One region of the Parabacteroides sp. Y3-G-102 genome, then DNA from elsewhere that is predicted to be linked to it. Evidence: riboswitches for the same ligand, from Rfam matches in the RefSeq annotation. Region 1 holds a riboswitch; each other region holds the start of a gene.

Region 1 (7,209 bases):
TATGGACCATGCGGGATGCTAGTTCCTCAATGCGGACAAGGGCGATGGATTCTTCCACGATCCGCTTATCATCCTTGCTCAACTTGCCCCAGAAGCCGGTATACGGGCTACGTCCCATCCCGACCAATTCCCGTACCAACATATTCCGGATCTCACATTTATCGGTCAGCACGACACCGATCGTGGTGCTCAATTCCTTATCGGAATAAGCATCTATATCTTTTCCTAGGACCAATATTTCCCCATCTAATTTAGGTTGGAAAGCCGATAACGTGCGCAATAAAGTAGACTTCCCCACCCCGTTAGCACCCAGCAAACAGGTTAATTCACCACTATAGATCGTAGAGTGTATACCTTTAGCTACCAGCTTTGTACTACTCTTAGAATGGTAACCGATCGAAAGTCCGTTAATATGAATCGTATCTTGTTTCATCTTACTCGTTCAATTCATTCTTTCGTTTTCTAAATAATACCGAAGCCACTACAGGAGCACCTACTAAAGCGGTTACCGAGTTGACAGGTAACGCTCCCTCGAACCCCGGCATACGGGCGATCAAATTACAGATCAACGCCAACGCCGCACCTGCGAATAAGACCGCAGGCATTAAAATCCGATGGTCGGAAGTTTGAAATATGGCCCGGCATAAATGCGGAACGGCTAGCCCCAAGAAGATAATAGGTCCGCAATAAGCCGTGACAATCGCCGTAAGGACCCCGGCCGAGGTGATAACCAACAAACGGGCCCGCTTGATATTAAGTCCCAAATTGCGTGCGTAGCTATCCCCAAGAAGCATCAAGTTCATGGTCTTGATAAGCAGGAACGAGAGAGGGATCAAGATTGTCATAAGAATCACGAACAACGTCATCTGATTACCGGAAACACGGGCGAAACTACCCAATCCCCAAATCACGTATGCACGGATATCCTCCTCGACGCTAAAGAATTTAAGTACACCGATCACGGCGTTTGCCACGTAACCGATCATCACACCGATAATCAACAACGTGACATTTCCTTTTACCTTTTGGGAAACATACACGATCAGCGCCATCACGGATAAGGAACCGATCACGGCCGCTATCGATAAGGCGATCTCCCCCATAAAACCAAGTTTACTCAAGGCAACGCCCCCTAAACTACCGCTTAACAACACCACAAAAGCGACACCCATGCTCGCTCCCGAACTGATACCTAAGACCGAAGGTCCGGCCAATGGATTACGGAAAACGGTTTGCATCTGTAAGCCGCTGATGGATAAGCCTGCTCCCGCTACCAACGCTGTCAATGCCTGTGGTAGTCGGGATTTCCAGATAATATTCTGCCATGTAATAGGCTCATTTCCTGAATTCCAGATAATATGCCAAACCGATTGAAGAGGAATAGAGACTGACCCCAACACCAAATTCAAAAAGATTAGAACAAAAATAGCCGTGACAATCGCCAGCATCCATAGGGTATTTGAATGTCTCATCAGTGTTCCTTATTTAAGTCGAGAATAATAGACCGGCTCATGATCCGGTAATAAATCCGGATGAAAGATATGAAGCAAATCCGCTAGGACGATCTCCGGTTCTGTCGGCATACTCTCATAAAACGGCGTGTTCTTCATATTACAATAGATAATCCCTTTCTCCCGGAACGCACGGAAATCCGCATAACGAGGATCTTGCTCTTTCAATGCCTCATAGCTAAACGTTCCCGGGAAACTATTCACGATACGCCAGTAATCAGCATCGTCCGCTTGGTTATAGACCGTCTCGAAGTCTAATGTAACACCACCGGATCGCTCATCGTCTTTCAAGAAATAATCAGCGCCGGCATCCTTGAAAAGCTGTGCCAAGAAACTCTTTCCTCCTACGGCATACCAGTTTCCACCCCGTAACTCGCCACTAAAAACGATCGGACGTTTTTTAACCTTGCCATCCGCCGTAAGTTCCTTTAATTCATTATACCTCTTCTCAATGGCGGCAAAACGCTCATTGCCCTCTTTCTCTACCCCTAACAACAAGCCTATGAACTTGATCCATTCAGCTTGTCCCAATGGCGTAGTCTCCTTATAACCCAAATGGGGAATCAAGGGGATACCCACGTCTTTCAGCGTCTCATAGCCTCCCCGCTTGAATGGCGATACAAGGATCAAATCAGGATTCATACTCATGATAACCTCGTTATCGAAATTTCCCTCTATACCGATCTTTGCGGTTTTACCTTCTTTCAGGCGTTCGTTCATCTCTTTATTGAACAAATGCCGTGTACTGGTAATCCCAACGACCTTATCCAAAGCACCCAATTTAATAAAATTCGATAATTGCAGGGAAGTCATACAGATAACGCTTCGGATGGGAAGCTCTATCATCGTATAATCAACGGGAATCCCCGTGGGTTTCGAACCTCTTTTTACGAACGCATAATGAAACGTGGTGCTTTCCTCGTTTTGAGGATCTTGAATATCAGCCAAGACATATTGATCCGCATAGGTAAGCTTGAATCCTTGGGCGTATAAAGGCTTAACCTGCTCTTGCGAGAATGCGGATTGCTCTACGGAAGCCGTCTTCCCTATTTCTCCTTTTTCACGGATACCTGAAGTACATGATAAAGTCAATACCGATAAAAGCAAGCATCCACCCGCTATAAACTTATTCATAATCCTTGTTTAATTGACAGTTGATCATTGACAGTTACTCTCGTCCTGCTCCACGGGACAGCAACATTTATTTATGAACCGGCAGGTCTTCTGACTTACTTCCATTCTGGACGCCTTCCCGATTACGAAACCAGTGGCCAAGGTATTGTCCGAATGTTTAGAAGTTCACAGCAGCGTGGTCTGTCCGGGATTCTCACCCGGTTCCCTTTTAATCCGCCTCCCGGAAAAAGAGATAAGCGGAGCCTGTTACAGCGACAAAAGTAGTAAGAATATTTGTATACATCCGCAATTTTAAGGACTTTTGCGTTTCAAATAAAAACAGATACACATGAATCATCCTATTCACTTCGTCTCATTAGGTCCCGGTGATCCGGAATTAATTACGCTGAAAGGGCTTAAAACATTACAAAAGGCTGATATTATCTATTGTCCTGCTACACAAGGCAAGCATGGAATCATATCTCGGGCGACGGATATATTGAAAGCTATTGAGGTAGACGAATCCTTGATCCATCCGTTTATTTTGCCAATGAGTAAGGAACGGACAGATGCGTTAAACGCTTATAACGAATTGTTTCTGGATGCCCAAGCTGAATATTTGAAAGGAAAACAAATCGTGATCGTCGCCGAGGGAGACGCTGGTTTTTATTCATCTATACAATATGTATACGATAAATTCGAGGAAGCAGGAATCCCGGTAGATCGAATCGCAGGAATTCCGGCATTTATAGCGGCAGGTGCCTTGGCCGGGATACATATCGTAAAACAAGAGGAGCAAATTAATGTAATCCCCGGGACTGCGTCGTTCGATGAACTTTCGGCAAAAATAGAAAATGGAATGATCATCGTCATCATGAAATTACCGGGTTGCCAAGAGGCTATTCATACTTGTATCCGGCAGTATGCGGATAAGGCGGTTTTTCATTATTTCGAGAATGTAGGAACAGGAAAAGAATATTATACTACTGATATCGCCACTATACATTCCAAGGATTTCCCCTATTTCTCCCTACTGATTATCCAACCTCGCTAAAAGAAGAAGGCTGCCCGGAGAGTAACCAAACCCGGACAGCCCATCTTATTACGCTACATGCAATATATGCTTAAGCTGATCGATATGGAAACGAAGTGTATCCATATAAGGTTTCACTGAATTATGGTACATGATCGCTTTTGCGTGCATATCTTCCAACTCGCTTACTTTACGGTTCGCCTCACGCATTTTACAAGCGTTGTAGCGAATACCCGATACATGCCCTTTGATATCCTCGATCGCTTGGTTTCCCCGGTTGAAGATAGACTCTGCTTCTTCCGGAGCGTATACCGTATAGGCTTGGGCAACGTCATCCAGTAATGCCTGTTGATAAGAGCCGGCTATCGGGAGCAATTGATGGATCGCATGATGACATAAAGAATGAACCTCGTTTTGAAGCTTCTTCAATTCTACTTCCCACTTTGATTCACATACTTCATCCAATTGTTTGACTTCCGCTACGACACGGCCGCTAAACAATTCCACTACCATCTTTTCCCATGCTTCTGCTACCCACGATTTAGTAGCAAATGTAACCTGACTAAATCTTACTGTTGACATAACCTTAAATTTACATATTATATTGCTAATGTTATTAATCTCTTATCTGTTTCAATTTATCACACTCAAATCATTTTATCTTTCTTTTTATCGTTGCGACACCACAAAATTAATCAAATTATCATAGATGGATAATTTTAAAGACTATTTTATAATTCTTTAAGAGTGCGACAAGCAAAACGTATGATTTTTGCAAAGTTCACTTTACAAAAAGTTTAATTTCAAGCCTAACAGCTATCACAAAAAGCAAGATCATCGCCATCTTCGCACAAAAATATCAAAATAACACAATCTTATTATTCCATAAAGGGGGAAAACCTTGTTCCGTATCATTTTGTTATTATAATAAATTAGATTTACTTTGTTCAAACTATATAAACTTACATAAAGCACATGAAATCGGACATTGAGATAGCAAGAGAAACAGACTTGCGTAAAATTAAGGAAGTTGCGACAACGTTAGGTATCCCTCGTGAGGAAGTACAAAATTATGGCAGGTATATTGCCAAGGTTCCTATCCATTTGATCGATAAAAAGCAAATGGACCAGCATAATTTAATTTTAGTGACCGCTATCACTCCCACTAAAGCGGGAATCGGAAAGACTACGGTTTCGATCGGTCTGGCTTTAGGTCTGAATAAAATAGGGAAGAAAGCGGTGGTCGCTTTACGTGAGCCGTCTCTTGGCCCGTGTTTCGGCATGAAAGGTGGTGCTGCCGGAGGTGGATATGCCCAAGTGCTTCCTATGGAAAACATCAACTTGCATTTTACAGGGGATTTTCATGCGGTTACTTCCGCCCACAATATGATTACCGCTTTATTGGATAACTATATTTATCAGACTCGCAACACCTGCGAGGGGTTAAAGGAGATCAAATGGAAACGGGTTCTTGACGTAAACGACCGTAGCTTACGTAACATCGTATCGGGTCTAGGCGGCTCGGCGAACGGTGTCCCTACCGAGACCGGATTTGACATCACTCCCGCTTCAGAGATCATGGCGATCCTTTGCTTGGCTACGGATATAGAGGATTTGAAACGACGTGTCGGAAATATTTTATTGGGTTATACAAACGAAGATAAGCCTTTCACGGTAAATGATCTTGGCATAGCCGGAGCTATTACCGTATTGCTAAAAGACGCATTACTGCCGAACCTAGTACAAACAACGGAGAATACTCCCGCATTTGTACATGGAGGTCCTTTCGCTAATATCGCCCATGGATGTAATTCCATATTGGCCACCCAAATGGCTCTTACTTATGGAGATTATGTGATTACGGAGGCTGGTTTCGGCGCTGATCTGGGCGCAGAGAAATTCTTTAATATCAAATGTAGAAAAGCGGGGCTTTCACCGAAACTGACAGTCATCGTAGCGACTGCCCAGAGCTTAAAACTTCATGGTGGCGTTCCTGAAAAAGAAATCAAGGAACCGAATATCGAAGGATTAAAGAACGGATTCACTAACTTAGATAAACACATTGAGAATATGAAGAGCTTCGGACAGCAAGTAATCGTGACTTTCAACCGTTTCGCTACCGATACGGACGAGGAGATCGCTTTAGTGGCTGAGCATTGCAAGGAAAAAGGGGTTGGATTCGCCATGAATAACGTTTTCTCTGAAGGAGGTGAAGGGGGTACGGAACTTGCCCGCTTAGTGGTTGATACGATCGAAAATCATCCTTCCGCTCCTTTACAATATACATATGATCTGAATGATCCGATCCGTACGAAGGTACAAAAAGTGGCCCAGAAGATATACGGAGCCTCTTCGATTGTTTATACGACTTTGGCCGATAAAAAATTGCGTCAGATCGAAAGCTTGGGTATTTCCCATTATCCGATCTGTATCGCCAAGACTCAATATTCATTCTCTTCCGATCCGAAAGCTTATGGGGTCGCCAAGGATTTCGAACTAAAAGTACGAGATGTAATCATCAATAACGGAGCCGAGATGATCGTTGTCGTCATGGGCGAGATCATGCGTATGCCGGGGCTCCCTAAAGAGCCGCAAGCCCGAAAGATCGATATCGTGGATGGCATGATTGAGGGATTGAGTTAATAGACAGTAAAACAATTTAAATAAAAAAAGGTACGCCTCACACATTCAGTAAGGCGTACCTTTTTTATAACCACTCTCGCCCCGAAACCGGGGGGCGATCAATAAGCTCTGGCGAACAGTACCCGGCAAGCCGACGGTTTACCTGTCACCATACACTTACCCGGAGTCTTATCACCAGCTAAAGGAATACAGCGGATCGTAGCTTTCGTCTCGTTCTTGATCAATTCTTCTGTTTCCGGGGTTCCATCCCAGTGGGCCATGATGAAGACGCCATCCTCGATCTTCTCCTTAAATTCCTCATACGTATCTACGTTTATGATGTTAGCCTCACGGTGATCGTACGCTTTCTTGAAGATATTCGCTTGGATTTCCTCCAACAGATTCTTCACGTATTCCTCAATGCCATCACACGTGATCGTCTCCTTCTCCAAAGTATCACGGCGCATTACTTCGATCGTATTATTCTCCAAATCACGACCACCCATAGCCAAACGCACGGGAACACCTTTTAACTCGTACTCAGCGAACTTCCAGCCCGGCTTCTTGTTATCAGCGTCATCATATTTCACGGAAATGCCTAACGCTTTCAATTTAGCCACGATACCAGCGACCTTCTCGCTGATCTGCGTCAATTGCTCAGCGCTACGGTAGATCGGTACGATCACAACCTGTATCGGAGCCAAATGTGGAGGCAATACCAAACCGTTATCATCAGAGTGAGACATAATCAACGCTCCGATCAAACGTGTGGAAACACCCCAAGAAGTAGCCCAAGCATAGTCGCTCTTACCGTTCTTGTCGATGAAAGTAACGTCGAAAGCCTTACCGAAGTTCTGCCCCAAGAAATGGGAAGTTCCCGCCTGCAAAGCTTTTCCATCCTGCATCATCGCCTCGATCGTATAGGTATCC
Region 2 (7,209 bases), on a different contig from region 1:
ATCCGGGTTTCGGAATCTATTGATTGTTTGTACGCGGATTACTCCTGTCGTATTGGATGTACCGGATGCGGTGGAAGCGGGGCAAGAGTTGATGCACCGGGAAAGGAGCCGATTGGATAAACGTCTTCTTGCGTTGGAGGAGGAATATAATGGACGGGCGTTTTATGCCGGTAGTTGTATCCTTTGCCCTTGGGAAGAGTGTGCACGTAGATCTGGTAAGGCTTGCCGCTACCCCTCGCGGATTCGTCGTTCCCTTGAAGCCTGTGGGTTCGATCTGGGACGTACTACCTCGGAGTTGTTCGGTATAGAGATGAAGTGGTCCGAGAATCGGAATTTGCCGGAATATTTACTTCTGGTTAGTGGATTCTTATCTGATAGGGAAACCCCGATTTGGTAAGTTAACTTACTTCGTCGATGGAGTTAACTTACTTCGTCGATGGAGTTAACTTACTTTACCGATGAAGTTAACTCCGTGAAATGGAGGAGTGGTACGGCTAGGCTTTATTTATTCGGTAACCTCCCAGCATTTCCATCCTTTATTGGCGCAGATATATACAATGTACGAGCGTACATTATATATAGGGAATTTCAGTTTGGTATCCTTGGCGTAAGCACGTACTTGCGCCACGTCCTCGGGGCGAGGATCGTTTAGCGCCAGCATGTGTTCGGCCTCTTTCGCCTTGAAATACTTGAATTCCACGATGCGATCGTCTTTGTAATAATCCGTGCCGGGTATGCCGGTCATCTCGAAATCGGAGCGGCCCGCCGAGTTGTTCTGTTCGATGGCGAACGTATAGTAACTACTCAAGTAGCGTGAGCAAAGCTCGAAGAAGGAGCAACGGATGAAGTTCTCGTTGATCTTGTCGAATACCTGCGCCGGGAACTGCCCGAGATACTGCTCGAAGTAGTTTTGTACCAACGGTTCGAAACGGCGGTCTTCCGTGAAGCGTTCGTAGGTGGGTACATAACGGGGAGCGCCACCTTCTATATGGTTCATCTCGTTGTAATAGTCCATGTAGATGCTGCGCATCGTGAGGTTGGGTAACACCATACGGTAATTATTCCTCAGCGTGGTCATGCCCAGATAGAAGAGGCTGACCGGATAGAAGTTCTTATCGAAGAATTTCTTCTTGTTGAACTTACTGGATAGGTCGGCGATGTTGTAAGATAACTCATCATTGATAACCAAAGCATCAAGCATTTCTTTTGCGTTTTCCATGGATAGGGTCAGACGACGGATCCAGCTGATATCGGTACGCAGGTTCTCATCGACCAGTTCAGAGGGGATAAAGCCATTCAGCGCCGCGAAGTTCTTAAAGAAATAAGTCAATATCGTAGAGTTGAACAAAGGCTCGGCTCCCGGACGGAAACGATAACCATCATAATTATTTACGATGAGTTGCCAAAGCTCCTCAAAGGAGTCTTGCCCCATACCATATTTGTCGATGACATACCTTAGGTAAGCGTTGGCCTCCTCATAGGTAAATCCCAGCATATTTAGGAAGCGTGGCTGCAAGGTGAGGATCTCCGCTATATTGTACCCGCTCGTCAGGTCGTCCATCGTTACGGGAAGGACACCCGTGCAGAAACAAGTTCGGATACTGCCTTCGCCAATACCTTTCTTTATTACCTTGAAGAAGGTACGCAGGAAGCTGTCCTTCGTGGTTACTTGCTCATAGAGCGGATCCTTATAGGCGGTTAATAATTGATTGGTGAAATTATCATATTCGTCTATCAATATGTAAACCTTCGGGAGGTCATGCTCACGGGCATACCCCAAGGCCTCTTCCAGCATTTGGGAGGCATTGCCTTTGGTGGTAAACTGGAAGTCTTGGAATAAGTCCCGGTTGTGTGTCACCATGATCTCCACGGGAGAGCAATTCAAGCGGTTGAAATTCCGCTCCAACCCCTCCATGTCATCTGCCATGGCCATAGCGGAGAAATCATAGCGTACGATCATGTAGCGGCTATGTTCCTCCGTCGGGTGTTCCCCGATCCAAGTGCCGCCGAACAATTCCTCGAAACGATCGGCCTTGGTGCGATCGTAGTAACAGGCAAGAGTGGATACGAGTAGGCTTTTCCCGAAACGACGGGGACGCAGGAAGACCGGGGCGTTGTAGTTCTCCAATCCGGGGATAAAGCTCGTTTTATCCACATAATAGAACTTACGCTCCCGTAAATCTATAAAATCCGCTACCGCATAAGGAATCGTTATTCGTTCCATGACATTTCTTTTTTCGTATATTACACAATACTACAAATATATAAAAATTCCTTATGCGATGAGATTTCCTGGACTTATGTTTTCCGGAAAGGGTATTGTTTCTGCCGATGGCGAATAACCCAAATGTAAAAACCAGTGAAATAGAGAAACGGTACGGCTAGGCTTATGAGGATCCATAGGATTCTGGAGAAGTGCCCGAGGAAAGTGCCGAAGTGGACAAAGTACATGGAGCGGACAAGCTTCTCGGCGGCCGGTTTGTCTTTCCATAGGTTTGTGGCGACGACCTTTCCGGTGATAGGATGGATGTAGATATGGTTGCTTCCCGTTCTTTCGAAGTCCCCTTCCTGATACATCCGTACGGAGAAGACAGACGTGTTGTCTTTCGGGAAGAAGATCATTGTCGGGGTTCCCTCTTTGAACTCTTCTTGGGCGGTCGCTAAAACGGAATCCAATGATACCCAATCACCTGTGTATTTATCTGTTTTTGGTGCCGGTGCGACTGCTTTTCCTGCGGATATGGATTCAAAGAAAGATTGATATTCTTTCTTGAACCCGAAATAAGAGCCGGTAAAAGCGATGACCAGCAAAAAGAGGGATGTACATATACCTATGATGGAATGCGACTTGAAAAGCTTGGCTCTCAAGCCCATCTTTCGGTGCACGGAGAAGATACGACGCTTGGGTAATAATAGAAAGCCGGAGAGAGTTAGGAAAATCAACAGGAATCCCGATAAGGCGACGATGGTCGCTCCTTGCTTTTTCAATAGCAGGTTCACGTGAAAGTCGTATAACCATTGAAAAACCTTATGCCGGTATCTGTCCACTCCCGTAACTTCCCCTGTATAGGGATTGACATAGATCTGGATACGGCCTTTCTCATCCGGGAATGTAGTACGGAAACTGTAGGCGCAATCCTCGCCTCCGTATAAGACCATATTATTGATCTTAGCTTGTGGATATTCGTGCCTTACGTTCTCTAGCAAAGTTTGCGGCGACACGGTTCGGGAGGCTGGCTTGACAAAAGCGATATCCTTGACAGATAGTTTTTCAAGTTCCGGCTTGTACACGATCGCTGTGCCGGAGAGGCATATTAGGGTTATTATTAGCCCTAATATGAGTCCGGTGTATAAATGTAACTTTACTATGATCTTTCTAATGATCGAATTATGCGACATGTCTTGTGCCTTTTTTAGAAGTTGACCGCTAGCATAACCATCAGCGTCCTGGCCGAGCCGGGGAATAAAAGATAGTTCCCTTGGGATCCGGTATAATATTCTTGGTTGAATACGTTTTTCAAGTTCGCCGAGATCTTGTAGAAACTGCGCTTGTAAGCCACGAAACAGTCAACCAGATGATAGGCGTCCAGATCGATCGTATGTGCCATGTTTCCGTAGGATTTACCTTGGAAGTACCAACCACCGCCGAAAGATAAGCCTTTAACCGGGCCTTTACGGATTAGGTAGGAGGTCCATAGGTTGAACTGGCTTGGTGAGATATTGGCCAGTTGCGTACCTACGGGATAGGTCTCGTCGTTCGTTTTCGTTACCTCGGCATGCGTATATGCGTAATTGAAGGCTACGCTCCAACTGGGAGTGATCTCTCCGTTTACCGAAAACTCTATACCTTTGCTGGTCTGCTTGCCGATCAGTATCTTATATTCCTCGTCTTCTGGGTCTATCGTCGGCAAGTTGGTCTTCGACAAGGTATAGAAGGCTAGGCCGGTGCTCAAGCGATCGTTGAAGAATGATTTCTTGACTCCCGCTTCCCATTGTTTAGAGGTAATCGGGTCGAATGCCTCGCCATCCTTCGTTTGCCCGGATTGAGGGACAAAAGACTGACTGTAGGTAGCATATAGGCTCAAGTCGGGCATGGGCAGATAAACAAGACCCACACGAGGCGAGATGGCAAAGTTGTTTTCATCCGTTTTTTTATCCTTAATATAATTATCTTGTTTATCGTTCACCCAGTCCGCACGGGCACCAAGCAATAACTTCCATTGATCGGAAAAGCTTACTTGGTCTTGTAGATAGATTGCGTAGGTACGTTGGGTGATACGTAAGTCTGTACTCTGTTCCATCTCGAAATCAACTGGTTCTTCGGAATATTCCGGATGAACATAACTAATCGGGGTGTACATATTCCCTTTTACTTTCCTTCGGTTGGTAAGCCATCCGTATTCCAAGCCCGCTATTACTTTATGCTGGATGAAGCCCGTCTTGAAGCTGCCGTTCAATTCCTCCAATACATTGGTATAATTGATTTTTGCGTCCCAATGTGCCAAACGGCGGGTAATCGTGCTGTCCTTCTGAGGGGTTTTCATCTGGAAATACAGACGATCCTCATGCGTGAAATATTGGCGGGCGGAACTTCTGAATGACCAGTTCTGGTTGAAACGGTGGGTCAACTGGAAACCAACGCTATTATTGGTAAACTTGCCATAGGCCCACGGTTCGCCAAGGAATGTCTTGAATCCGTTATCTATCACCTCATTGTTGATATGCAAAACGCCCGGATCCTGTGTCCTTTTATCCCGGAAGATATCGGCATCGATATTAAGGGTGGTCTTGCGTCCTAAGTCAATGTCGATGACTGGGGTGATGTCGTATCGTTTGCTGTTTTGCGGTTTCCTGAATTTGTCGGCATCTTCATACATTCCGTTCAAGCGGTAACGGATGGTCTTTTTGGTGTTCAGCGGGCCGGAAATGTCGATAGAGGCTTGCTTATAGTCGTAACTGCCGTATCTGATCGTAGCGCCATACCGGGGCGTATATAAGGTCGGCTTGGTGATAAAGTTGATGATACCTCCGGGCTCTACCGCTCCATAAAGGACAGATGCCGGGCCTTTGAGGATCTCTATACGCTCGATACTGGATAGCGCGTCGTTCGAGAACTTTAGGTATCGTACCCCGTTCCTGAAATAGTTACGGGAGTTCGTCATGGAGAAACCACGGGAAGAGAAGACCTCGTTGATGTTGGAAGCCTCGCCGGAAGGTCCGCCTTTCACGCCGCCCAGGTTCCTTACGGCCTCGGTCATGGTGGTAGCCTGTTGGTCTTCCAATAATTTCCGGGTCGCTATGCCTACGGTTCCGGGTATTTCCATCACGGGGATATCCATACGGGTAGCCGAATTAGCGATGTCGGAGTTATAACTCTGTGGTTTTGCCCCGACGATATCTACCTCGGGTAATCCTAATAGTTTGTAAGATAACTGAATCTCCATCTCGTAATTTCCTTCTCCCGCGGGAATATCCCGGATCGCCGAGACGGTGTTGTAACTGTTGGTGATTAGTACGTGGTCCTTCGTGTCCTTTAGTGATAAGGAGAAATACCCATCCGTATCTGAAATAACCCGTATATCCGTACCCTTAATGTAAATGACAATGTTTGCCATCGCCTTGTTGTCTTCATCTACGACCGTACCGGATATGACTCTGGAACTTCCCTCGGATGGCCTACTTTGAGCGACCGTCCGGGTGCCACACAAAACAATCCCGCTAACAATTAGCAGGAACAAATAAAAGTGTCTCATAATGTATAAAAATTAATTACGCAGTTTACATCTCTAATGTAATCGTTCCACTAGTTCCCCAAATCCCGGGAGAATCTATTTCTTTTTTTATCTGGCAGGTTTCCTGACTAACCCGGAAAGCGACCTTCCCATCTTTAGAAAAGACAGTGGCATGAAGAAGCTTTCCTCTTTACGGGTTTTACAGTAGCGGGCTCTGTTCCGGAATCTAACCGAAATTCCCTTTTATAGACTTGCAGAATGCAACGTCTATCACCAAGACATCACAAAAGTATAGTATTGATAGGGCTTTTTTTAATGAAATATGTTAAATATATTGAACGTGTTAAACAATTTGGCATATCCTTATGCGATAGTTTTTCCCGGACTAATCTTTATGGAAAAGTTTTTTCACCATTCAATGAACTTTCCTCTTTCCCGGCGCTTTTCCAGTTCCTCTTGTAAATGTCGTTGGCGATCTTTGGCGATGTAACGACGGGCGAAGATGTTCGGGACAGCTACACCGAGTGAGATACAAAGAATGATGAGTGCGGAATTGATCCCGTTGAAGAATGCGTTTGTGACCTCACCGACTACTCCATGCAGGTTTATAAATGCCAGTAATGAGCGATACATGAGTACTCCCGGAATCATAGGAATGACAGATGGAATCGTCAATACGTGATTGGGAACATGGCACCAATGAACCGCTTTTACGGCAAGGAGGCTGACTACGAAGCTTCCCATAAACGAGCCGATCACAGGACCATAACCTAATTCGAAGTTCACAAAGTTACGGGTACATACCGCAATGATACCTCCTACGGCTACCACCCATAATAATCGGCGTTGAATATTGAATATCATGGAGAAGCCTATGGCGGAGATAGCTGCCGCTAATGCATATATGTAGTACGGGTCATGTGGAACCATATTTAATTCACTGAACTTATGATCTATCTCGACATCATTCATGACAAGTACCCGCATGGCGAATGCGATACCGAAAGTCATGGCGGCTACCATCATGACCGTATTGGAGGCCCGGGTGATGCCGACAAGCAAATGATTGTCTAGCATATCATCCACGAAGTTAATCAAGGGTACGCCCGGCACGATAAATAAAGCGCAGGCTAATAATGGATGATAAGGAGTGTCGGATAGCCCGGAGAAGGAGGATGCGTATGCCAAGCAGGTGGATACGAAAGCGGCCGCGGCGATACTCATATATACGTTAAGTCCAGCCTCGACACAGCGGGCCCGTACCCTAAACCCGACGAAAGCGCAAATGGAAGCGAATAGGAATGCCATCCAGTCGCATCCGAATAGCTTACAGAATCCTCCGCATGCGAATCCCGCTCCGATAGCTACGATATAAGGGGTATAATTCCGGGGTTGGTGAACGATCTTCTCCAGTTCTTCCTCATATTTATCCAAGGAATAATCTTGCTCGATCGCCCGCCATGAAAGCTTGCTTACC
Region 3 (7,209 bases), on a different contig from region 1:
CTTCCTTATTCTCCACTTGCATGCACTCGATAGCCAATCGTACGATATTGATCGTCGAGAAGGATATATTACCTCGTCCGATAGAAGTTTTTGGTCCGAAACGATTCTCGAATACACGGGTACGGCATCCCATGGTCGCTACCTCGTGGATATAGCGCTGAGGATCGTCCTCTTTCCAATCCTCGCTTTGGTTGAAGGTCGCGTCGAGATTCAAGAAGTTCGGGAAGAAACGACGGGCGGTGACCTTGCAGGCCAATTGGTAAAGATCGTAGTTACGGTCTTCCGGCAGATAGCTTACGCCTCGTTTCTTTTTCCATATCTGGATCGGGAAGATAGCGGTCTCGCCGTTACCTACGCCTCTGTAAGTGCTTTTTAATAACTCCCGGATGATGCAACGACCTTCCGCCGAGGTGTCGGTCCCATAATTGATGGAGCTGAATACCACTTGGTTACCTCCACGGGAATGGATCGTGTTCATATTATGGATAAAAGCCTCCATCGATTGATGTACACGGCTTACCGTGCGGTTGATGGCATGTTGTATGACGCGTCTATCACCGCTTAATCCATCCAAGGTCTGTGTCTGGTAATCGTCGATAGGCTTATTATATAAGTGGGAGAAATCCTGTCCGTATAAATCCTCTAAGGTCTTTACTTCCTCGATAAAGCTATTACGTACGTAAGGAGCTAGGTAGAAGTCGAACGCCGGTATCGCCTGTCCGCCATGCATCTCGTTTTGGGCGGTCTCTAGAGAGATACAGCCAAGGATACTGGCGGTTTCGATTCGTTTAGCCGGACGTGATTCGCCATGGCCGGCAGAGAATCCGTATTTCAGGACGCGATCCAACGGGTGTTGTACGCAGGTCAAGCTTTTAGTCGGATAATAATCTTTATCATGAATATGGAGATAGTTGTTTGATACGGCTTCCTTGACCTCTTCGCTCAATAAATAGTCATCGACAAACGGCTTGGTGGTCTCGCTGGAGAATTTCATCATCATGCCGGCGGGTGTATCGGCGTTCATATTCGCGTTCTCACGGGTGATGTCGTTGGATTTGATATTGATAATCTCCAAGAACATATCCCGTGTTTTCGCCTTGCGGGCTACGCTTCGCTGATTTCGGTAAGCGATATATTTCTGCGCTACGTCCTTCCGGCTACTGGCCATCAATTCCAGTTCCACGGCATCTTGAATCGCCTCTACGGTCATTTGAGGTTCTCCCTTGAATGAGATATGATCTGTGATCTGGCGAATCAGTTGCATATCTTCTCCCTTATCTGTATGCAACATGGCTTTACGGATAGCGGTTACTATCTTCTCCTCGTTGAAGCCAACGATACGCCCGTCCCGTTTAACAACTGTCTGTATCATGATGTCGATTAATTTGTGATTGATTATGCGTGCAAAGGTATCTTATTACACTATATGATTTTCTTTTTGGAAAACTTTTTGCTGATTAAATTATGTTAAGGTGTTAATTTGTAGTGCGTTGTGAAAAGTTTTGGAAAACTTTGTGTCTTGTATGATTGCTTTTGTTTTCCTTTTTGGCGATGTGATGTGTTATAAGCTTCTCTTTGTAAAGCTTTTAAAGAACATAAGCCGGGATATATTTTTGTTTATATAAAATAATTCATACTTTTGCCCCCGTTTTGGTGATGACGTAAAACCATCCGGTTTCGTCATAAAGAGGGAATCCGGTGTGAATCCGGAGCAGTGCCCGCTACTGTAAGCTTTTGTAAAGTAGAAAACATTTCTCATACCACTGTCTGTAAAAGACGGGAAGGTCGTTTTCTACGAGGTAAGTCAGGAAACCTGCCAAGCGTTTTTATTGCTGTTTTTCTCGGGGTCAGGAAAGCGGAAATATACATAATAACAAATCGTTTATGAAAAGAAAGTGTTTGTGCGCGGCTTTAGCTGTAAGTTGTGCGATAAACGTATCATTTGCGCAGGTACGTTTACAGGGTAAGGTCGTGGATGAAAGTAATGAACCAATTCCGGGCGCGAATATCCGCGTGTCGGAATCCTTGAATGGTACAACCACGGATGCCAGCGGAAAATTTGAGCTGAACCTTCCCGATGGTAGACATCGTATTCGTGTGACTTACCTTGGCTATGAGCAAGGCGTGTATCAAACGGATCACTCGGAAAAAGATGTCGTTATTAAGCTGAAAGAAAAGTATGTGAATATCGATCAAGTGGTGGTAACCGGTACCGGTTCGCATCGCCGCATGAGTAATTCCCCTATTCCCGTGAAAGTGCTTACGGGAAAAGACTTGAAAGAGGCGAGCGTAACCAATTTCCAAGATGCGATGACCAAGCTGAATCCGAGTATCGTATTTATGGAAAACGGACAGGGGGCTACGATGAATATGAACGGATTGACAGAGAAATACGTGGTTATCTTGGAAAACGGTAAGCGTTTGGCCGGCGATGATACCTATTCCCGTATCGATATGTCTAACGTAAAGCGGGTAGAGATCTTGAACGGGGCCGCTTCCGCTTTGTATGGTAGCGACGCGATCGCCGGCGTTATCAATATCATCACGGATGATTCCCGCAATAAGGTGAACGTGACGAGCAATAGCCGTTATGGTAGCAAGAACCAATTCTTGCAGTCGGTCAACGCGGACGTGAATGTAGGGAAGTTCGGTTCATATACTTCTTATCAATATCAACGGGCCGATGGTTGGCAATTAAATCCCTATACGGAGAGTAAAGGCGAGTTGGTTCCTACCAATAAGCAAGCTTCCGAGGGATTTCACCGGAACGTGATCAACCAACGTTTCACGTACGACGCTACGGATCGTTTGTCTTTTTATGTGCGTGGCACTTTCTTCGGACGTTCCAGCGATCGTCCGATGCCGATGGATAAAGTGAATACGACCAACTATGATATGAGAAAAGAGACGTTCACTTATGGGGCGGGCGCTCAATACATGATTAATAAGAACTCTTATTTGAACGCTGATTATCTGTCGGACAATCATAGTACGTATAAGGATTTCTTTGATGGAAAGAAAAGCGGAGAGAGTGATATGACGAAACGGATTCATTACCATAACTTGAATGTCAAGGGAATCTTTCGTTTGGGCAAGTATAATAAGCTTTCGGCTGGTACGGAGTTCATTAAAGAGTTACTGAGTAGCGAGACGGATAACATAGCGGGTAAAAGTATGTACACGACCGCGCTTTATGCTCAAGACGAGATCAATATCAATGAGCATTTCCAAGCGTACGCGGGTTTGCGCTATATTTACCATGAGAATTTTAAGAGTTATGCGACTCCTAACGTGGCTTTGCTGTATAAGGTAGGCGGTTTTAATTTCCGCGGATCGTATGCGGCTGGTTTCCGTACACCTGAATTGAAAGAGCTGTATACGGAATCGGAGAAGAAAGCGTCCGGAGCGACTCGCCTTACGATCGGTAATCCGGATCTGGACCCGGAGAAGAGCGACAATTTCACGTTGAGCGCTGAATATACGATGCGGTATTTCTCTTTGTCCGTATCCGCTTTTATGAATAACGTGCGTAGCATGATTAACTATAAGATGTTGGATACGGCGGAACGGGATGCTTATAACACTGCCCATGGTACGGACTATGATGAGATACAGATGCGTGCGAATATCGATAAAGCGAAGATCAAAGGTATTAACGTGACCTTCAATAGTTATCTGGGAGCGGGCTTTACCTTGAATGGTGGCTATAGTTTCATGGATGGAAAGAACGTATACGAGGATGAACCTTTGGATAAGACCGTTAAGCATAGTGGTACGGTAGCGGCTATGTGGTCTCATACTTGGAATAAGTATAAGCTGAACGTGAATTTTAACGGACGTATCCAAGGGGAACGTTATTCTACTTCTTATGGATACGCACCGAAATATTCCTTGTGGAATCTCAATACGAGCCATACGTTTAGAGCCGGCGATTTCTTGTTGGAACCGGGAGTAGGTATCGAGAACCTTTTTGATTATGTAGATGATCGTCCCTTTAATTACAATTACGCTACATTGACCCCGGGCCGTACCTATTACGTCAGCCTTCTGGTCCGTTTCAAGCAGTAAACTGTCACATGTCAACTATTAACTAATATAATAATGTATAGGGGATTTTTACGATCCATGTTTGTTTGTTCACTCCTGCTTGGGCTCGCCTGTTCATTATGGGCGAAACCCGGGCGGGAGTTTTACGCTTCCGATATCCGGGAGAGCATGGAAAAGGGAGATAAGTTAGCGATCTTGATGGTACATTTCGGGAGTGCTTACCCGGAAGCTCGTACCCAAGTACTCGATGTGATGAACAAGCGTGTCAAGGAGGCTTTCCCAGACGTGGAAGTCCGGCAGGCTTATAGCGCCCGTAGCGTAGTGAGTCGGTTGAGGGCGCAAGGTGTTTGGGTTCAGTTGCCGGCGGACGCCTTGGTAGAGTTGCGTGATCAAGGGTTTACCCATGTGATAATCCAACCGACTATCATTATAGAGGGTGTGGAGATGGAAGCGATCCGCAAAGAGGCGGAACAGCGAAAAGGTTTGTTTAAGGATTTGCGTGTAGGTAATCCCTTGTTATATGATGATACCGATTATGAGGCGGTGATGAAAGCGGTTTCCTCACCTTCTGGAGTGACTAAAAATGGGGCTAAGTTATTGGTGGCGCACGGAACTTATCATGCCAGTAACTCGGCTTATGCGAAATTGGGGTATATGTTCCAGACCAAAGGAATGAAAGATTATTATACCGGAACCCGTGAGGGTTTCCCTACGATCGAGGATGTAGGTGAGCAAATGCGCCAAGCCGGTCATAAGCGTGTGCAGTTGATTCCTTTTATGTTCGTACTGATTCGAGGTACGGAAAATACGGTTACGGATTTCTGGCAGAAAGGGCTACGTCAACAGGGTTTCGATGTGGATATTTATTTAAAGCCTCTAGGTGAGAATCCGGCGATCCGGTCTTTATTTATCGATCACATCCGTTTCGCCATGAAATATAAACGGGCGACGATTTTTGATCGAAAGAAATTATATACACACTGAACAATTGAAAATTGAGAATTGAAAATTAGTGAGTACTTACTGAACCAATTTTCAATTCTCAATTCTCAATTATTTACTGGTAGTCTTCTCCGGTTTCCCAAGCCTCCGCATCATTATATAATGCTTTTAGATGGTTCACCCAGATCTGACGAACAGCGTCGTAATCGCCTAAGCCTATGATCTTACAGTTCTCTAAACTTCCGTTATGGCTTTCTTTCGTGTCAATCTTGAAGCCCATCTTCAAAAGTTTTAGTCTCCAGCAAGCGTCGGCGTTAGGAGCGGCAGCGCTGAAATCATCATCCTCCTCGATACCCCAAAGGTCATTATGCGCATGGTCTCCGGCGATAGACATGAACGGAGCTAAGGAGATCGTGATCTCTTCCGGTTTTAAGTTATGATCCTCGCAGTATTTGGTAAGTTTGGAATAGACACATTCCTCATTAGGTTCGCCTTCTTCCGGCCAGAACAACATATCTCCGTAATCAACGGTACCTACGAATACATTTTTGTTAGCGGCCAAGGCTTGCATAGCCTCTTCTGTTTCCGTGTATTTCGTATTTGCGTTATAGTTTTTATCCGGGTTACCATGTCCCATTAATAAAAGGATGTTCTTGTTATCAGCCAATTTATCACTGTAGTGGCTGTATAGGACTTTCGCTACGGCTTCCACATCATCCTCGTCGTATACCAAACAAGGGCTTTTTACGACTTGAACACTCGGGAAAGACTCGATCATGAATTTCTTCTTCACGTCCGTATTCATCAAGCTTAGGTATTCCTCACCCGGGATGATGTGTAAGGACTGTACCGCTACCTTCTTGTAACCGGCATTTCCTAGAGCTTGTAACCAAAGGTCCGGTTGGTAACGTGCGATACCGGTCTCTGCCTCTACACGATTCACGCAAGTACGGGAGGTAAATGACAAATAGATGTCCGCATCGGGAAATGCGTTCTGGAAATCGGCCAATGTTGCGTCGTAAGTCTTGATAGACTCCTTGAATGTGCTACCGAATGTACACAACAAGATCGCCGTGTCATGTTTCTTACTTGTCTTTACGACTTCTTCCGCCGGGTTTGCGGTATTGTCGTCGTCTCCATCATCACAGGAGGTAAAAACTGCGCTTGAGGCAAATAGACTCGCCGCAAGCAAAAGGTACTTAAATTTGTTCATCGCATTTAACTTTTAAGATTGTTTATAGTTTATGTTTATTCTGAAATTTCACGATAAAGGAGGCGTACCAAGTCCGTCCGGGAGACGTAGTTCCACGATGGCGTCCGAACGGGGTACGATCCACATAATCGAAGATATTATCGATACCGACATTGATATCTAGGTTCCATTTTTTCTTTTTCAATACGTTATGACGGGTATTCAATCGCCATAGCTGATAACTTTTTCCATCACCGTCCGTGATATAAAAGCGGGTGGATTGGTATCGGCCGAACAAGGTGACATCCAATTTATACTTTTTCCACGCATGGTTCCATGCTAGTTTCCAATTGGCATTATGGAATGAGGTTCCGTTGATCGGGGTGTAGAGCATATAATTCGGGTCGGCTGGATCATCCGTATATTGCGCTTTGGCATCCGTATAGCTATAGCCTCCACCAATAGCCAAGGAAGATAGGATTTGATAGGTGAGCGATATATCTCCCCCGAAAGAGCGGGCTTTGGATAAGTTCTTGTGTTGCATGCTGGCCTCGATCTCATCCAATCGGTCTTCGGCGCTTGTCGGGATCTCGGTCAAGGCGATCATGTTCTTGATACGGTTGTAGAATCCTGTTACCGTGATCTGCAGGTTCGACGCATGATATTCTACGCTCGCCGAATAATAATTGGACTTTTGCGGTTTTAAATCCTTATTACCATAATAATGTTTCCACGGGCCGCCGCCGATCTGCGTGATATAATCATCGTGCAACTCCTTTAAGGTAGGAGCCTTAAATCCATTTGAGTATGTGGCTCGGATATTGAAGTCGCCTAGTTTGTACATGGCGGAGACTTTAGGGGTAAACGTAGCCCCGAACTCTTGGTGCACGACGAAGCGCCCACCTACCGTCACATTCAACCGATCCGTCGGATTCCATTCGTCTTGTACATAAGCGGAAGCCGTAAATACGGAGGCTTTCCCGTTCTCGATACGCCGGGGAGATTTCAAATGATCGTATTGATATTCG

What was found. Region 1 has a riboswitch for cobalamin ahead of NBH16_RS12115 (ABC transporter substrate-binding protein). Riboswitches for the same ligand answer to the same signal wherever they lie in the genome.
Region 2: another riboswitch for cobalamin. It lies ahead of NBH16_RS17430 (TonB-dependent siderophore receptor); the one in region 1 lies ahead of NBH16_RS12115 (ABC transporter substrate-binding protein).
Region 3: another riboswitch for cobalamin. It lies ahead of NBH16_RS17470 (TonB-dependent receptor); the one in region 1 lies ahead of NBH16_RS12115 (ABC transporter substrate-binding protein).

Annotation. Positions count from the first base shown of each region.
Region 1 covers NZ_JAMOKU010000021.1:39,585-46,793, forward strand. Annotated here, with positions in the region: gene NBH16_RS12105 (ABC transporter ATP-binding protein) at 1-433, opposite strand, end outside; gene NBH16_RS12110 (iron chelate uptake ABC transporter family permease subunit) at 435-1,472, opposite strand; gene NBH16_RS12115 (ABC transporter substrate-binding protein) at 1,482-2,645, opposite strand; cobalamin riboswitch at 2,709-2,907, opposite strand; gene NBH16_RS12120 (precorrin-2 C(20)-methyltransferase) at 2,974-3,678, shown strand; gene NBH16_RS12125 (hypothetical protein) at 3,727-4,239, opposite strand; gene NBH16_RS12130 (formate--tetrahydrofolate ligase) at 4,633-6,300, shown strand; gene proS (proline--tRNA ligase) at 6,399-7,209, opposite strand, start outside.
Region 2 covers NZ_JAMOKU010000039.1:23,331-30,539, forward strand. Annotated here, with positions in the region: gene NBH16_RS17415 (DUF2284 domain-containing protein) at 1-397, shown strand, start outside; gene NBH16_RS17420 (PD-(D/E)XK nuclease domain-containing ATP-binding protein) at 506-2,224, opposite strand; gene NBH16_RS17425 (PepSY-associated TM helix domain-containing protein) at 2,299-3,399, opposite strand; gene NBH16_RS17430 (TonB-dependent siderophore receptor) at 3,414-5,753, opposite strand; cobalamin riboswitch at 5,830-6,026, opposite strand; gene NBH16_RS17435 (threonine/serine exporter family protein) at 6,141-7,209, opposite strand, start outside.
Region 3 covers NZ_JAMOKU010000039.1:39,061-46,269, forward strand. Annotated here, with positions in the region: gene NBH16_RS17465 (anaerobic ribonucleoside triphosphate reductase) at 1-1,372, opposite strand, end outside; cobalamin riboswitch at 1,634-1,835, shown strand; gene NBH16_RS17470 (TonB-dependent receptor) at 1,885-4,068, shown strand; gene NBH16_RS17475 (sirohydrochlorin cobaltochelatase) at 4,102-5,031, shown strand; gene NBH16_RS17480 (sirohydrochlorin cobaltochelatase) at 5,105-6,202, opposite strand; gene NBH16_RS17485 (TonB-dependent receptor plug domain-containing protein) at 6,225-7,209, opposite strand, start outside.